One region of the Aestuariimicrobium sp. G57 genome, then DNA from elsewhere that is predicted to be linked to it. Evidence: predicted binding sites of a transcription regulator. Region 1 holds the regulator's gene; each other region holds the start of a gene.

Region 1 (4,136 bases):
TTGCCACCGCCACGCTTGCCCTGCAGGCACAGCTGGCCACCAAGGACATCCCGGCCGCGCTCGATGCCGTCGAAGAGGTCACGGGGTTCAGGCCCACCGCAGCGATCCTGAAGGGCCGCACGAACTATGCCTGCCTCTATCGCACCCGCGAAGGCCTGGGCGAAGAGCAAGAGGCCCTGCTGGGCGGCACCGAACTGGCCGCCGCGACGCGCAACGCCGACCGCGCCTCGGCTGTGGGCGCCGAAGTGGTCATGTTGCGCGAATGGGTCGAGACGCAGGTCAAGGACAAGCAGCTGGGCGACCGGGATGACGCGCCGAGCCACACCCCTGCGGCCTGGGCGCAGGTGTCCATCCCGGTGCGCGAGTGCCTGGGGGTGAACCGCTGCCCCTTCGGCAGCGAGTGCCTCGTCGAGTTGTCCCGCGAACGGGCCCGGGCGGCCGACCTCGTGGTGACCAACCATGCCCTGCTCGCCATAGATGCCATGCACGGCGGCACAGTGCTGCCCGAGCATGGGGCAGTGATCATTGACGAGGCCCACGACCTGGTCTCCCGGGTCACCGGTGCTGCCAGTGATGAGTTGAGCCCGCAGATCATCGAACGGGTGGCGCGGCGCGCACTCGGTTGGCTCACCGATGAGGCGGGCGTCGAACTGCTCGAGGCCGCCGAGGCGCTCGAGGACACCCTGGCGGCGGCTGAACTCGCCCGCATCACTGAGGATGGCCCGCTGGTGAGGGCATTTGCGCAGGTGCGTGACGCGGCGCGCAAGGCGACCAGTGAACTGACGGGCAAACAGGACCAGGGCCGGACCGTGCGCGGCGATGATGCCGAGAAGTCCCAGGCGGCAGCGGCCGTCAAGGAGATCTTCGACATCGCCGAACGGATGGCGGCGCTGAAGGGCACCGATGTGGTCTGGGTCTCTGAACGCGAGCGTGCTGGTCGATGGGCGCATGTGGCCCCCCTGTCGGTGGCGGGGCTCATGCGCGAGAAAGTGTTCGGCCAGACGCCCACGGTGCTGACGTCCGCGACGCTGACGGTGGGCGGCGAGTTCGAGAACGTCGCTGCGAGCGTGGGACTCAGTCGCAAGCAGCGGGTGGCCGACCCGGGTGTGGTGCTCGACGAGGAGGATGACGACGCGCCGTGGGCGTGGGCGGGCATCGATGTCGGTTCGCCGTTCGACTACCGCAAGCAGGGCATCCTGTATGTCGGTGCGGGGCTGCCGAACCCGCGTCGCGACGGGATGGCACCCGAACTGCTCGCAGAGATTGCGGAGCTCGTCTGGGCGGCGGGTGGTCGCACGCTCGGGCTGTTTGCCTCACAGCGAAATGCCACCGAAGCGGCCAAACATGTGCGTGCCCAACTGCCGAACATGACCATCCTGTGCCAGGGCGAGTCGCAGCTGAGCGACCTGACGAGCAGGTTCATCGCCGATCCCTCGGTGAGCCTGTTCGGCACGCTGTCGCTGTGGCAGGGGATCGACGTGCCCGGTGAGACGTGTGAACTCGTCATCATCGACAAGATCCCCTTTCCCCGCCCGGACGACCCGCTCATGCAGGCACGTCAGCAGGCCGTCACCGAGGCTGGCGGCAACGGCTTCATGTCGGTGGCTGCCGCCCATGCCGCGTTGCTGCTGGCCCAGGGCAGCGGGCGCCTCATCCGGCGCTCGACCGACCGTGGCGTCGTCGCGGTGCTCGACCCACGGCTGGTGACGGCCCGCTACGGCGGGTTCCTGCGCACGTCCCTGCCGGAATACTGGATGACCACCGATCGTGAGATGGCCGTGCAGGCGCTGCGTCGCCTGCAGCAGGCGCGCGACTGAGGCCGCGCGGCCCTCAGACCTTGCGCAGCACCGCGACGACCTTGCCCATGATCGAGGCGTAGTTGCCGTTGATGGGCTCGTAGTCCTTGTTGTGAGGCAGTAACCAGACCTGACCGTCTTTGCGCTTGAAGGTCTTCACCGTGGCCTCGTTGTCGAGCAGGGCCGCGACGATGTCCCCATTGACGGCAGTGTCCTGCTGGCGCACCACCACCCAGTCGCCGTCGCAGATGGCCGCGTCGATCATGGAATCACCCTTGACCTCGAGCATGAAGTGCACACCGTCGCCCACCAACTGGCGCGGCAGGGCGAACACGTCCTCGACCCGTTCTTCGGCGAGGATCGGCCCGCCGGCGGCGATTCGGCCGACCATGGGGACCGCCACACCGACTGGGTTCGCGTCGTTGACGCCGGTCTCGTCGACCTCTACCTCGGTGGGCTGCGTCTCGGCCTTTGCGGCGATCGGGTGGGGGCGGGGTGGCGCTGCGGTGAGGGCCAGGGACGGGGGGAGCTGCACCTCGAGCGCGCGGGGGCGTTTCGGGTCCCGACGCAGGAAGCCCTTGGTCTCAAGCGTTTTGAGCTGGTGCGAGACGCTGCTGGGGCTCGCGAGACCGACGGCCTCGCCCATCTCACGAATGCTCGGCGGGTAGCCGTGTGCGGCCACCGCATCGCGGATGACTTCGAGGATTCGGCGCTGTCGCGGCGTCAGGCCGTCGGCATCGGCCGGCCCATCGGGCAGGGAGGTGATGGTGCCGAGCTCTGCGGCGACCTCGGCATTGGTGGGTCGCCCCGGACCGCGGCGGGCGCGGCGAGGAGCCTGGGGGGCCGGGGCCTGAGCGCGTCGGGGGGATTCATCGGCAACCATGCACCCAGCTTACTGCCATCCATGACGTGATTCAAACACCTGTTCGAACTGGCGTGTCGCGGGCGACGCCGTGCCGACTTTGGGCTACGGGCGGCATGGGTGAGCGCGGCCGGGGACGTGCGCTGGAGATTTTGTCAGAGGCGGGTGATCAACTGTTCGTGCGTGGCGCTGGTGGTCGGCGAACGTGAGTCGAACGTTTGTTTGGAACAAGTGTTTGAATCGCGAGCCGTCAGCCGCTAGAGTCCATCTCGAACAGGTGTTCGAAGCTCGCAGCTGTTCCCCGAAGTTCCACACCCGTTGCGCAGGATGTGTGCACGGCCACCAGAGGAGAATCCACATGAGCGCTGTCACCCTCAACTCATCGGTCCGCGTCCAAGATGGACGTCGCCCGCGCGCGCGGGCCACCCGCCAACCGCTACCTGTGCAGCCTGTTGCACCGGCGCGGCAGCGTCGCGATGCGGGTCGGCCCCATGGGGCCGCATGCACTGTGTCTTCGGCGCTCGCCCCGGCACGGGGTGCGCGACGGTCGAGCAACCCCGGCCTGGGTGATCGGGCATTGCTGGCGATCATGGTGGCATTCGCGTTGGTCTTCGTGGTGGGCGTGGTGGTGGTCGTCCAGGGCTTGTGGACAGTCAGCGCACCCGATGGCGCTGCTGGCGATGACGTGGCTGTCGTTGCGTCGCGCTGAGCAGGCACTGAGCAGGCACAGCCGAATGTGAACAGGGCCCCAGCCGAATGGCTGGGGCCCTGTGCGCAAGGTGGCCCTCGAGGAGGTGGACCGTGCTCAGCTCATCACTGCTGGGCGACGTTGACCGGACCAGTCTGGCTGACGTCGATCACGTAGGTCTTCATGATCTTGTCGGCGATCGTCTGGCGCTTCGAATCCCACAGCGGGAAGAGCCAACCGATGAGGCAGATGAACGAGTCAACATAGTGCAGCAGGTAACGGATGAAGCTCTTGGCCAGACCGATCGGACGACCGTCCTCGCCGACCAACTGGGTCTTGGCGATCTTGCGGCCCCAGCTCTGGCCGGTGTGCTGGCTGACGAAGGCAAGGGCAAGGTACAGCAGCAGGCTGAAGATGATGTTCGGCCAGTTGTTGGTCTGGGTGACGCTCACCCCACCGCTGGTCGAGGTGACTTCGGGGGCGAAGATCAGGCTCAGGATGATGCCGGCGATGAAGCCGGGCAGCACGAAGTCGAGCAAGCCACCGAGGGCGCGCTTGCCCCAGTCTGCGAGCGGAATGCCCAGCATCGGATGCACCTTGGCGCCCGGAGCAGCCTGGACGCCATAGCCGGGTGTGGCACCGTAGCCGGGGGCTGCACCGTAGGGCTGCTGCGCGGCTCCCTGGTCCCAACCAGCGGCCTGCTGCTGGTTCCACTGGTCGGCGCCGGGATGCTGCTGGTTCCACTGGTCGGCGCCGGGCTGCTGCTGGCCCTGGTCCCAGGTGTTGCCGG
Region 2 (4,136 bases), 550 kb from region 1:
ACGGCGGTGGCGGCGGGCTCGGCAGGGTCGGTGGGGTCGAAGGTGCTCACCATCGCAGCATAAGGGCGTCCGCAGCTCAGTCAGGCGGCGACTGTGGCGGGTTGTTGGCGGGGCAGGATCTGGCCGGTGGGGTCCATGATCAGCCAGCTGTGGCTGGGCGTGACGAGGTACCCGAAGCCCAGCGGTGACTTCCACAAGAAGATTCCGGGTGAGGGTTGGGCCAGTGTCCAGCCGCCGTGGGTCTTGGCCCGGTGCACCCTGCGGGACAGCGGCGCAAGGTTCCCAATCCGTGACGGCGGGTCATCCTCGGGCTGCCGCTCGCCCACAGGGTCGCCGAGTTGGTCAACCCATGCCTGCCGGGACGACGCCCACGGCCGGGTGTGGTCCAGGTCAAGCCCCGCAGAAGCACGCTTCGCGAACGGGAACACCTCGTACGGGTTGCACAACAGCACCGAGCGGCGCATCGCCGCCGGCACCTCGTAGGAATCGACCGGCGCCACCCCGCCGGGGTCCAGCACCGGACGCACCGTCACCCGGGCATGCCCCAGCAGGTCCTTCACCCAACCCGCCAACACCGGACCAGGATCCAACCGTTCGGGCCCCGAGGCGGTGCACCGCGCGAGCCCCTCACCGGAGGCGAGGGTCGCATCAGTCAGGTGCACCACCAACTCGGCCTTCGGCAACAACCGGTCCGGGTCCACCGTCACCGTGCCGCAGGTATGCCCACGCTGACCCCGCGCCGGACATTCCAAGTCAAGATCATCGAGATCATCGGGCAGCGCGTCCTGCACCGAGGCCTGCAACAACTGCAACGCCCGCGCCGGTGACGCCAACACCCCCAGCGCTGTGGCACGACGCTGGGTGAGGGTGTCGGTGCTGCCCGCCTCGCCCAGGATGCCCGCCAGCCGCGTCAACTGCGCGTTCAGGAACACCGCGTCCGCCGCGTCCAGCACCGCAGACATGCCGGTGATGCCCTCGTCCGACTCATCGAAGTCGACCCGCCGACGGCCCCGCGCAAGGTTCCGGCCCTTCCTGGCGGGGTCGGGGTCGAGTTCCAGCACCCGGGCCCGCAGTCCCTTCCGCAGCCGCTGCCACGGCATCGTGCCGACCAATGCCGACAGCTCACCATCGATCACCGCACACAGCTCGGCGGGCAAGCGGTGCGTCACCGCCGCGAGTTCTTCGGCCTGCCACACCCGCAACCCGCCGCCCATCACGTGCTGCCACGTCGCCGGGAACCGGTACCGCACATCCAACGCATGCCGCAGCCCCACCTGCACCTGATCAGTGGTCATGCCCATCAACGCCGCGATCTCGACCACGCAGAACTCGGCCACCAGCGGCACCCCATCACCGCCCACCGCCTCGAGCCGCTCCCCATGCAACACCGACTCCGACGCGCCCCCGGGCACCACGAAATACAGGCTCGCGGCCTCGGTCAGCAACCGGAACGACTCCGCCTCAGCCCGCCGCTGCGCCGCATACGCCTGCCGCAGGTCGACCAGGATCGCACGCTTCGCACCCGCATCAACATCCTCCGGGAACACCGGACCACCCATCACGACCACCCCTCTCCGTTGCCTGGGTTCCACTGACTGGGCTCGAACGATTAGCACCTACGTTCTATTCTATCCGCCCAACGGGCCCGAGCCAAGACCCCGCGGCAAGCTTTTCGAACGTATTTTCGGCGGGCCCCAGGATGCGCCGACCCCACCCGCCGGCTCAACCCCTTGTGGACGCCGAGAGGTCACCATCTGCAGATCCCATCGACGTGTTCTGCAGATAGTGACCTCTCGAGGTGGGCCGACCTGTGGGCCGACTGCTGAGCCCGCCGCAGCACCAAACCCGTTCCCGGGTCGATATGCTCACCATCCAAGGCGCGCAAGAACAGGGAGGTGGGCATGGCAGAGCCTGTCCCGGGAACGGCCCATGCCCTCGTCTCGTCGGCCCGGGCGCGCAATGCGCTGGTCAAGCGGCTCTCGGGCACCATCTCGGCCATGACCACCGCCGCGCTCAGCGCGATGGAAGAACGCCTCGCGTGGTTCCGCGCCCTCGGCGCCGATGAACGCTCGTGGATCACGATCGTCGCCCGCACCGGCATCGACGGCTTCGTCGAGTGGTTCGCGGCCGAACCCGGCACCCGGGTCAACCCCGGCAACATGTTCGATGCCGCCCCACGTGCCCTGACCCGCAAGATCACCCTGCGCCAGACCGTCGAGCTGGTGCGCACCACCATCGGCGTGGTCGAGGAACAGATCCAGCACATGCCGCGCAATGACCGCGCCGTGCTGTCGACCGCGATCATGTACTACTCCCGCGATGTCGCCTTCAGCGCCGCCGAGGTCTATGCCCGCGCCGCCGAGCAACGCGGCACCTGGGATGCCCGGCTCGAGGCGCTCGTGGTCGATGCCGTCATGCGCGCCGAGGCCGACGAAACCGTGGTCTCACGCGCGTCCACGCTGGGTTGGCAGGCACGCACGCCTGTCACCGTCGTCGTCGGCGATGCCCCGGACGAGACCAGTTCGGCTGCAGAGGATGTGCGCCGCGAGGCCGAACGCGCCCGGGTCAACGCGTTGGCCGCGGTGCAGGGTGAGCGGCTCGTGGTGATCCTGGGCAGCACCGACCTGGGCACCGGACCGGGTTCTGCGGGCGCAGCCGTGGCCCTGGCGACCAAGTTCGCGGGCCGCTTCGGTGAGGGCAGCATCGTGGTCGGCCCCGTGGTCGAAGACCTGGTGGACGCCTCGCTCTCGGCGCGCGCGGCGATGTCGGGGCATCGGGTGGCGACAGCCTGGCCCGAAGGCCCGCGGGTCGTCTCGGCGGTGGAACTGTTGCCCGAACGCGCGCTGTCAGGCGACGGGCACGCCCGCCGGATCCTGGTCAACGACATCTACCAACCACTGCTGGCGGCAGGCGGTGACCTGCTGACGACCTGCGCCAGTTTCCTCGACCACGGCTGCTCGGTCGAGGCGAGTTCGCGGGCACTGTTCGTGCACGCCAACACGGTGCGTTACCGGCTCAAGCGCATCCAGGACGTGACGATGTACTCCCCCACCGATCCGCGGGATGCCTACGTGCTGCGGCTCGCGATCACCCTGGGCAGGCTCTCGGCCGGGCGCACGTCGCCGAAGGACTGAGGATCGCACAGCCCGCCCGTTTCAGTGCATCCCGACAAGGCCGAACACCCCCACACGGTGGGCGCTTTGTGGGATCCCCACAAGTTGGCCGTCACAGTTTTCGTGCATGCCGTTCCTACGAAAATGCTGAGAATCAGACAAGGTTGATGGCGTGCTTGCAATCGTCGCGCCCGGACAGGGCGCCCAGACCCCCGGCTTCCTGGCCCCCTGGCTGGAACTGCCGACGTTCGCCGCACGGCTTGACTGGCTGGGCACCGTCGCCGGGGTTGACCTGACCCACTACGGCACCGGGGCGGACGCCGAGACCATCCGCGACACCGCCGTGGCCCAGCCCCTGCTGGTCGCCTCTGGCATGCTCGCCGCCCTCGAACTGTTCGGCCACCCCGGTGATGCCTACGACAAGGTCGGGGTCGTCGCCGGGCACTCGGTCGGCGAGATCACCGCTGCGGCCGGCGTGGGTGTCATCAGCGCCGAGACCGCCATGGTTTTCGTCCGCGAGCGTGGCCGCCTGATGGCCGAGGCCAGCGCCGTGCGGCCCACGTCGATGACCGCAGTGATCGGCGGCGACCGGGACGAGATACTGGCCGCGATCACCGCTGCGGGCCTGACCCCCGCCAACAACAACGGCTCGGGCCAGATCGTCGCCGCGGGCACCGTCGAGCAGCTGGCAACCTTCGCCGAGAACCCGCCCGCCCGCACGCGGCTGTTCCCCCTCAGCGTGGCCGGCGCGTTCCACACCAAGCACATGAAGCCGGCCGTCGCGCGCCTCGACCAGCTGGCCGGGGGCATCACCACCCACGCACCCCGCGCGAAGCTGCTCAGCAATGCCGACGGCCAGGTCGTCCACGACGGCCAGGACTACCTGGCGCGACTGGTCAACCAGGTCGCCAACCCCGTGCGCTGGGACCTGTGCATGCAGGCCATGGCCGACCTGGGCGTCACCGGCATGCTCGAACTGCCGCCGGCCGGTACCCTCACTGGCATCGCCAAGCGCAACCTGAA
Region 3 (4,136 bases), 170 kb from region 1:
TCGACGTCACCATCGTCGAGTACGCAGACCGCATGGTGCCGACCGAGGACAAGGAAATCTCGGCCGAGCTCGCCAAGCAGTACAAGAAGCTCGGCATCAAGGTGCTCACCAGCACTGCCGTGCAGTCGATCGAGGACACCGGCTCGAACGTGCGCGTGACCGTGGCCCCGGCCAAGGGCGGCGACGCCCAGGTGCTCGAGGCTGACAAGGTGCTCTCGGCACTCGGCTTCGCCCCGCGCCTCTCGGGCTATGGCCTCGACAAGACCGGCGTGGCGCTGACCGATCGCGGCGCCATCGCGATCGATGAATACATGCGCACCAACGTGCCGGGCGTCTACGCCATCGGTGACGTGACCGCCAAGATGATGCTCGCCCACGCCGCAGAGGCCCAGGGCGTCGTGGCCGCCGAGACCATCGCCGGTGCCCCCACCGAGCCGATCAACTACGACATGATCCCGCGTGCGACCTACTGCCAGCCGCAGGTGGCCAGCTTCGGGTACTCCGAGGACCAGGCCAAGGAGAAGGGGTACGAGGTCAAGACGGCCAAGTTCCCCTTTGCCGCCAACGGCAAGGCCTGGGGCCTGGGCGACGGCGTCGGCTTCGTCAAGATCGTCGCCGATGCGCGCTACAACGAGATTCTCGGTGCCTCGATGATCGGCCCCGACGTCACCGAACTGCTGCCCGAGCTGGTGCTCGCCCAGCAGTACGACCTGACCACCGATGAGATCGGCCGTGCAATCCACGCGCACCCGACCCTGTCGGAGGCTCTCAAGGAGGCTGCCGAGGGCATCGGCGGCCACATGATCAACTACTGATCACCTACTGATCAGGGCTGGCACTCGGAGGGCTCGGGCATTGCGCCCGGGCCCTCGTCTGCATGGCGGTGCACGACGCGGTGCACGACACGGCAGGCCCCCGGTTCGGCGAACGGCTCGAGGGCGAGGTCGTCCCGGCCGGTGGCCCCCGCGATCAGACCGGCGTGCAGCCCGCAGACCACGGCGGGGTATTCGCGTGCCGACCCGAGCAGGGGGCAGGTGAGCAGACGGACGACGTCGCCGTCGCCAGCAGGTGAGAAGCCAAGCCCGTCGAGCAGCGGCAGCAGCTGCGCGGGGCTGCCGTCGAGCTGGTGCTGCCGGCCCCAGTCGTGCCCGATGCGGTGGGCACGATCGGGTCCGTCGGGCAGGTCGTCAAGATGGGCTGCGATGGCCGTCATCACCTCGACATGCGTCGTGATGGCGGGGTCGCCGGCCAGCGCACGTCGTCCGTGGTCAGTGAGTTGCCAGGTGGACGCCGGCCGCCCGCGCCCGGGGGTTGCCCTGGTGCCGACAGTGGCGAGACCGGCGGTGGCGAGGGCATCGAGGTGGGCCCGGGTGGTGTTGGGGTGGCCGCCGAGCGTGGTGACGAGTTCGGCGAGCGTGGGTGGAGTGGCGGCGTCGGCGAGCGCCCGGGCAACCTTGGCCCGGGCCGGCGTGATCGCGGACTGGGATATCAGGGGGGTGGGTCCCAGCGCGGTGCTCATGGTGTGATCATACTGAATAACTACAGCTTGGTCTGTAAGAATTGATGCACGAACCCTTCGAAAGGCTCACAGATGACCGACCTGCCCATCGTCGAGAAGCACACCTGCGGCTGCGGCGAACATGACGACCTGCCCGTGATCGACGCCCGCACCATCAGCCACGCCATTCGCCATGCGGCGATCCTGGGTGCGGTTGACTCGCTGCAGCCCGGCAGCGCGCTGGCGCTGGTGGCGCCGCACAACCCGCTGCCGCTGCTGGCGCAGATCCAGCAGGCACATGGGGACAGCATCGAGATCAGCTACCTGGAAGAGGGCCCGGAGGCCTGGAAGCTGAAGCTCGCCCGGGTGTGACGACCTGGGTGTTGATGGCGCGCGGCGAGCCCGGACGGGGCGGACATCGCCGATGCGCCACCCCTGCAGCCGCGTCGGTGATGTTGCCGACGCGGCTGTTGCTGTGGGGCGCTGGTCCACCAGGGACGGTCCACAGTGGGGACGGTGTGCGGGAACCTCGGTCTGGGGCGAGGTTTCTGCACGGTGTTGCCGGCGATGGGTGCCCGCGAGGTTGGTGGGGAAATAGTTTTCCACAGATCTTGCCCGGGGGTTGTGTGGGGTCGATGGGCTTGCGAGAATAGAACAACCGTTCGACACGAGGTGGTGTCGGATCGTGGTTCATTCCCTCGAGATGAAGGGGCGAGGTGGTCCGGATGGGATCCAACGCCGCAACACCTGCAAGACCAACTCCAACACGAACCAGACCTGCGCCAGCCGCGCCCGACCCGGAGCCGGCTCGGTCGTGGCCGAGGCGGACACGCAAACCGAGGCCGCCGATTGACCGGCGACCCTCGGAGCAGCGGTTCGCGAAGACCGAGATCAGCGCTGAAGGGGCGCGGGCGAAGCTCGTGGCGTTGAATGATGCGTTCCTCGCCAAATGCCGCGCGGAGGCTGAGGAGTTCCGGCTCTATGCCGAGTTCGCCGACCAATACAGCTACATCCCGGAAGAATCACCCGTGCTCGCCGGGACGGAGCGGCTGGTGCAGTGGGGCGGGGACGGGACGCCGGGGGTGGCGGAGTTCTGCACGTTGGAGTTGGCGGCGGCGCTGCGGCAGTCCGAAGAAGCCGTCAGGATCCACATCGCGCATGCCCTCGCTGTCAGGCACCGACTGCCGAACACCTGGGCCGTGCTGATGGACGGCCGCCTCCGCGTCTGGCAGGCCACCGAACTCGCCAGCGCCACCTGGCAACTGTCGTATGAGCAGGCCGTCAGTCTCGACAGGGACCTGCCCCACTGGCTCAACACCATGGCTTTCGGCCGCGTGCTCGAGTTCATCAAAGCGTGCGTCGAGGAGCTGCTGCACGACCCCACCCAACCGCCGGTGGACGAGGCGTTGGCGAGGCGGCGGGTGGACATCAACACCCGCGGCGTCGACGGCTCCGGGGCCGGCGTCGCCGACGTGTCGGCGACGATCGATACTGCGGATGCGATCTTCCTCGACGCCCAACTGAACCGGCTCGCCGAAATCCTCGCCCACGGCGGCAACCGCGAATCCCAACAGGTCCGGCGCGCCCAGGCACTCGGCCTGCTCGCCACCCCAGCACGGGCGTTGCAGCTGCTGCAAGCCGCCCTCACAGATGAGCTGCCCGGCGAGGCCGACGGGTTCAACCCCGACTGCCCCGCACAGGGCCAACGCGGCCACACCTGCGGCACCATCACCGTCGACCCCGACCAACTACTGCCCCGCACCGACCTGATCGTCCACCTCACCGACACCACCCTGCACACCGGCGAAGGGCTCGTGAAGGTCGAGAAAGCCGGCTCCCTACTCGCCGGCTGGGTGAAACACCTCACCGGCAACACCCGCATCAACGTCCGTCCCGTCCTGAACCCGGAAGAACTCGCACCCACCGACGCCTACCACGTGCCACCCCGGATGCGGGAATGGATCACCCTGCGCAACCCCCACGAAGCCTTCCCCTACTCCAAGAAGTCCTCACGAGGGCTGGACCTGGACCACACCATCCCCTGGGCACCACCCCGACCAGGCCAACAACCACTAACCAGGCCCGACAACCTCGCCCCACTCTCCCGAAAGGTCCACCGGGCCAAGACCCACGGCGGCTGGCGACTGTCCCAGCCGTCACCCGGCACCTACCTCTGGAAATCACCCCTCGGGTTCGGCTACCTCGTCACCCCCAGCCACACCTGGCTGATCGAGGACCCCACCGGACAGATCCTGCCCGCCGCCTGACCCAGCCACCCAGCCGCACCCGCCGCACCCCGGCATGCCCTCAGACCGTGGCTGGCGTCGGAGCCGAGGCGACAGCTGACCGCAGCCTTTCCATGACCACCTCGGGCGCCGCGTCGCCACCGCCATCGCCTGCGCCACCACCCGACGCCATCGCCACCCCCCACACGAACGCCGCCACCGGGGCCACCGGACGGGCCCCGGCGTGCGCCACCTGTCTGGTCAAGTCCAGGATGGCCAGTTCGTCGACCAGCCGGCGATCCAACCCCAGCCGCGCGCACGCGTCGTCCACGAAACGCGCCCACGCCGCCGGGTCCTGCTCACCGCCGGGCACCGCCGCAGCCGTCTGCGCCGCAGCCACCACCTTCGCCCGG

What was found. The regulator LexA, encoded in region 1, represses DNA repair genes until DNA is damaged. The targets are predictions, from matches to a motif close to TCGAACANNTGTTCGA.
Region 2: a site for LexA is predicted at 1,673-1,688, ahead of ACQCX5_RS02935 (DUF222 domain-containing protein). Genes of this name have one in related genera too.
Region 3: a site for LexA is predicted at 2,149-2,164, ahead of ACQCX5_RS01165 (DUF222 domain-containing protein). Genes of this name have one in related genera too.

What each region holds. Positions count from the first base shown of each region.
Region 1 is NZ_JBNINW010000001.1:80,761-84,896, forward strand. It holds gene ACQCX5_RS00390 (ATP-dependent DNA helicase) at 1-1,817, shown strand, start outside; gene lexA (transcriptional repressor LexA) at 1,831-2,679, opposite strand; gene ACQCX5_RS00400 (hypothetical protein) at 3,167-3,367, shown strand; gene ACQCX5_RS00405 (RDD family protein) at 3,472-4,136, opposite strand, start outside.
Region 2 is NZ_JBNINW010000001.1:635,320-639,455, forward strand. It holds gene ACQCX5_RS02930 (PHP domain-containing protein) at 1-50, opposite strand, end outside; gene ACQCX5_RS02935 (DUF222 domain-containing protein) at 81-1,559, opposite strand; gene ACQCX5_RS02940 (PucR family transcriptional regulator) at 1,998-3,134, shown strand; gene ACQCX5_RS02945 (ACP S-malonyltransferase) at 3,286-4,136, shown strand, end outside.
Region 3 is NZ_JBNINW010000001.1:249,398-253,533, reverse strand. It holds gene lpdA (dihydrolipoyl dehydrogenase) at 1-815, shown strand, start outside; gene ACQCX5_RS01175 (helix-turn-helix transcriptional regulator) at 827-1,519, opposite strand; gene ACQCX5_RS01170 (DUF2249 domain-containing protein) at 1,592-1,870, shown strand; gene ACQCX5_RS01165 (DUF222 domain-containing protein) at 2,419-3,765, shown strand; gene ACQCX5_RS01160 (DUF6457 domain-containing protein) at 3,806-4,136, opposite strand, start outside.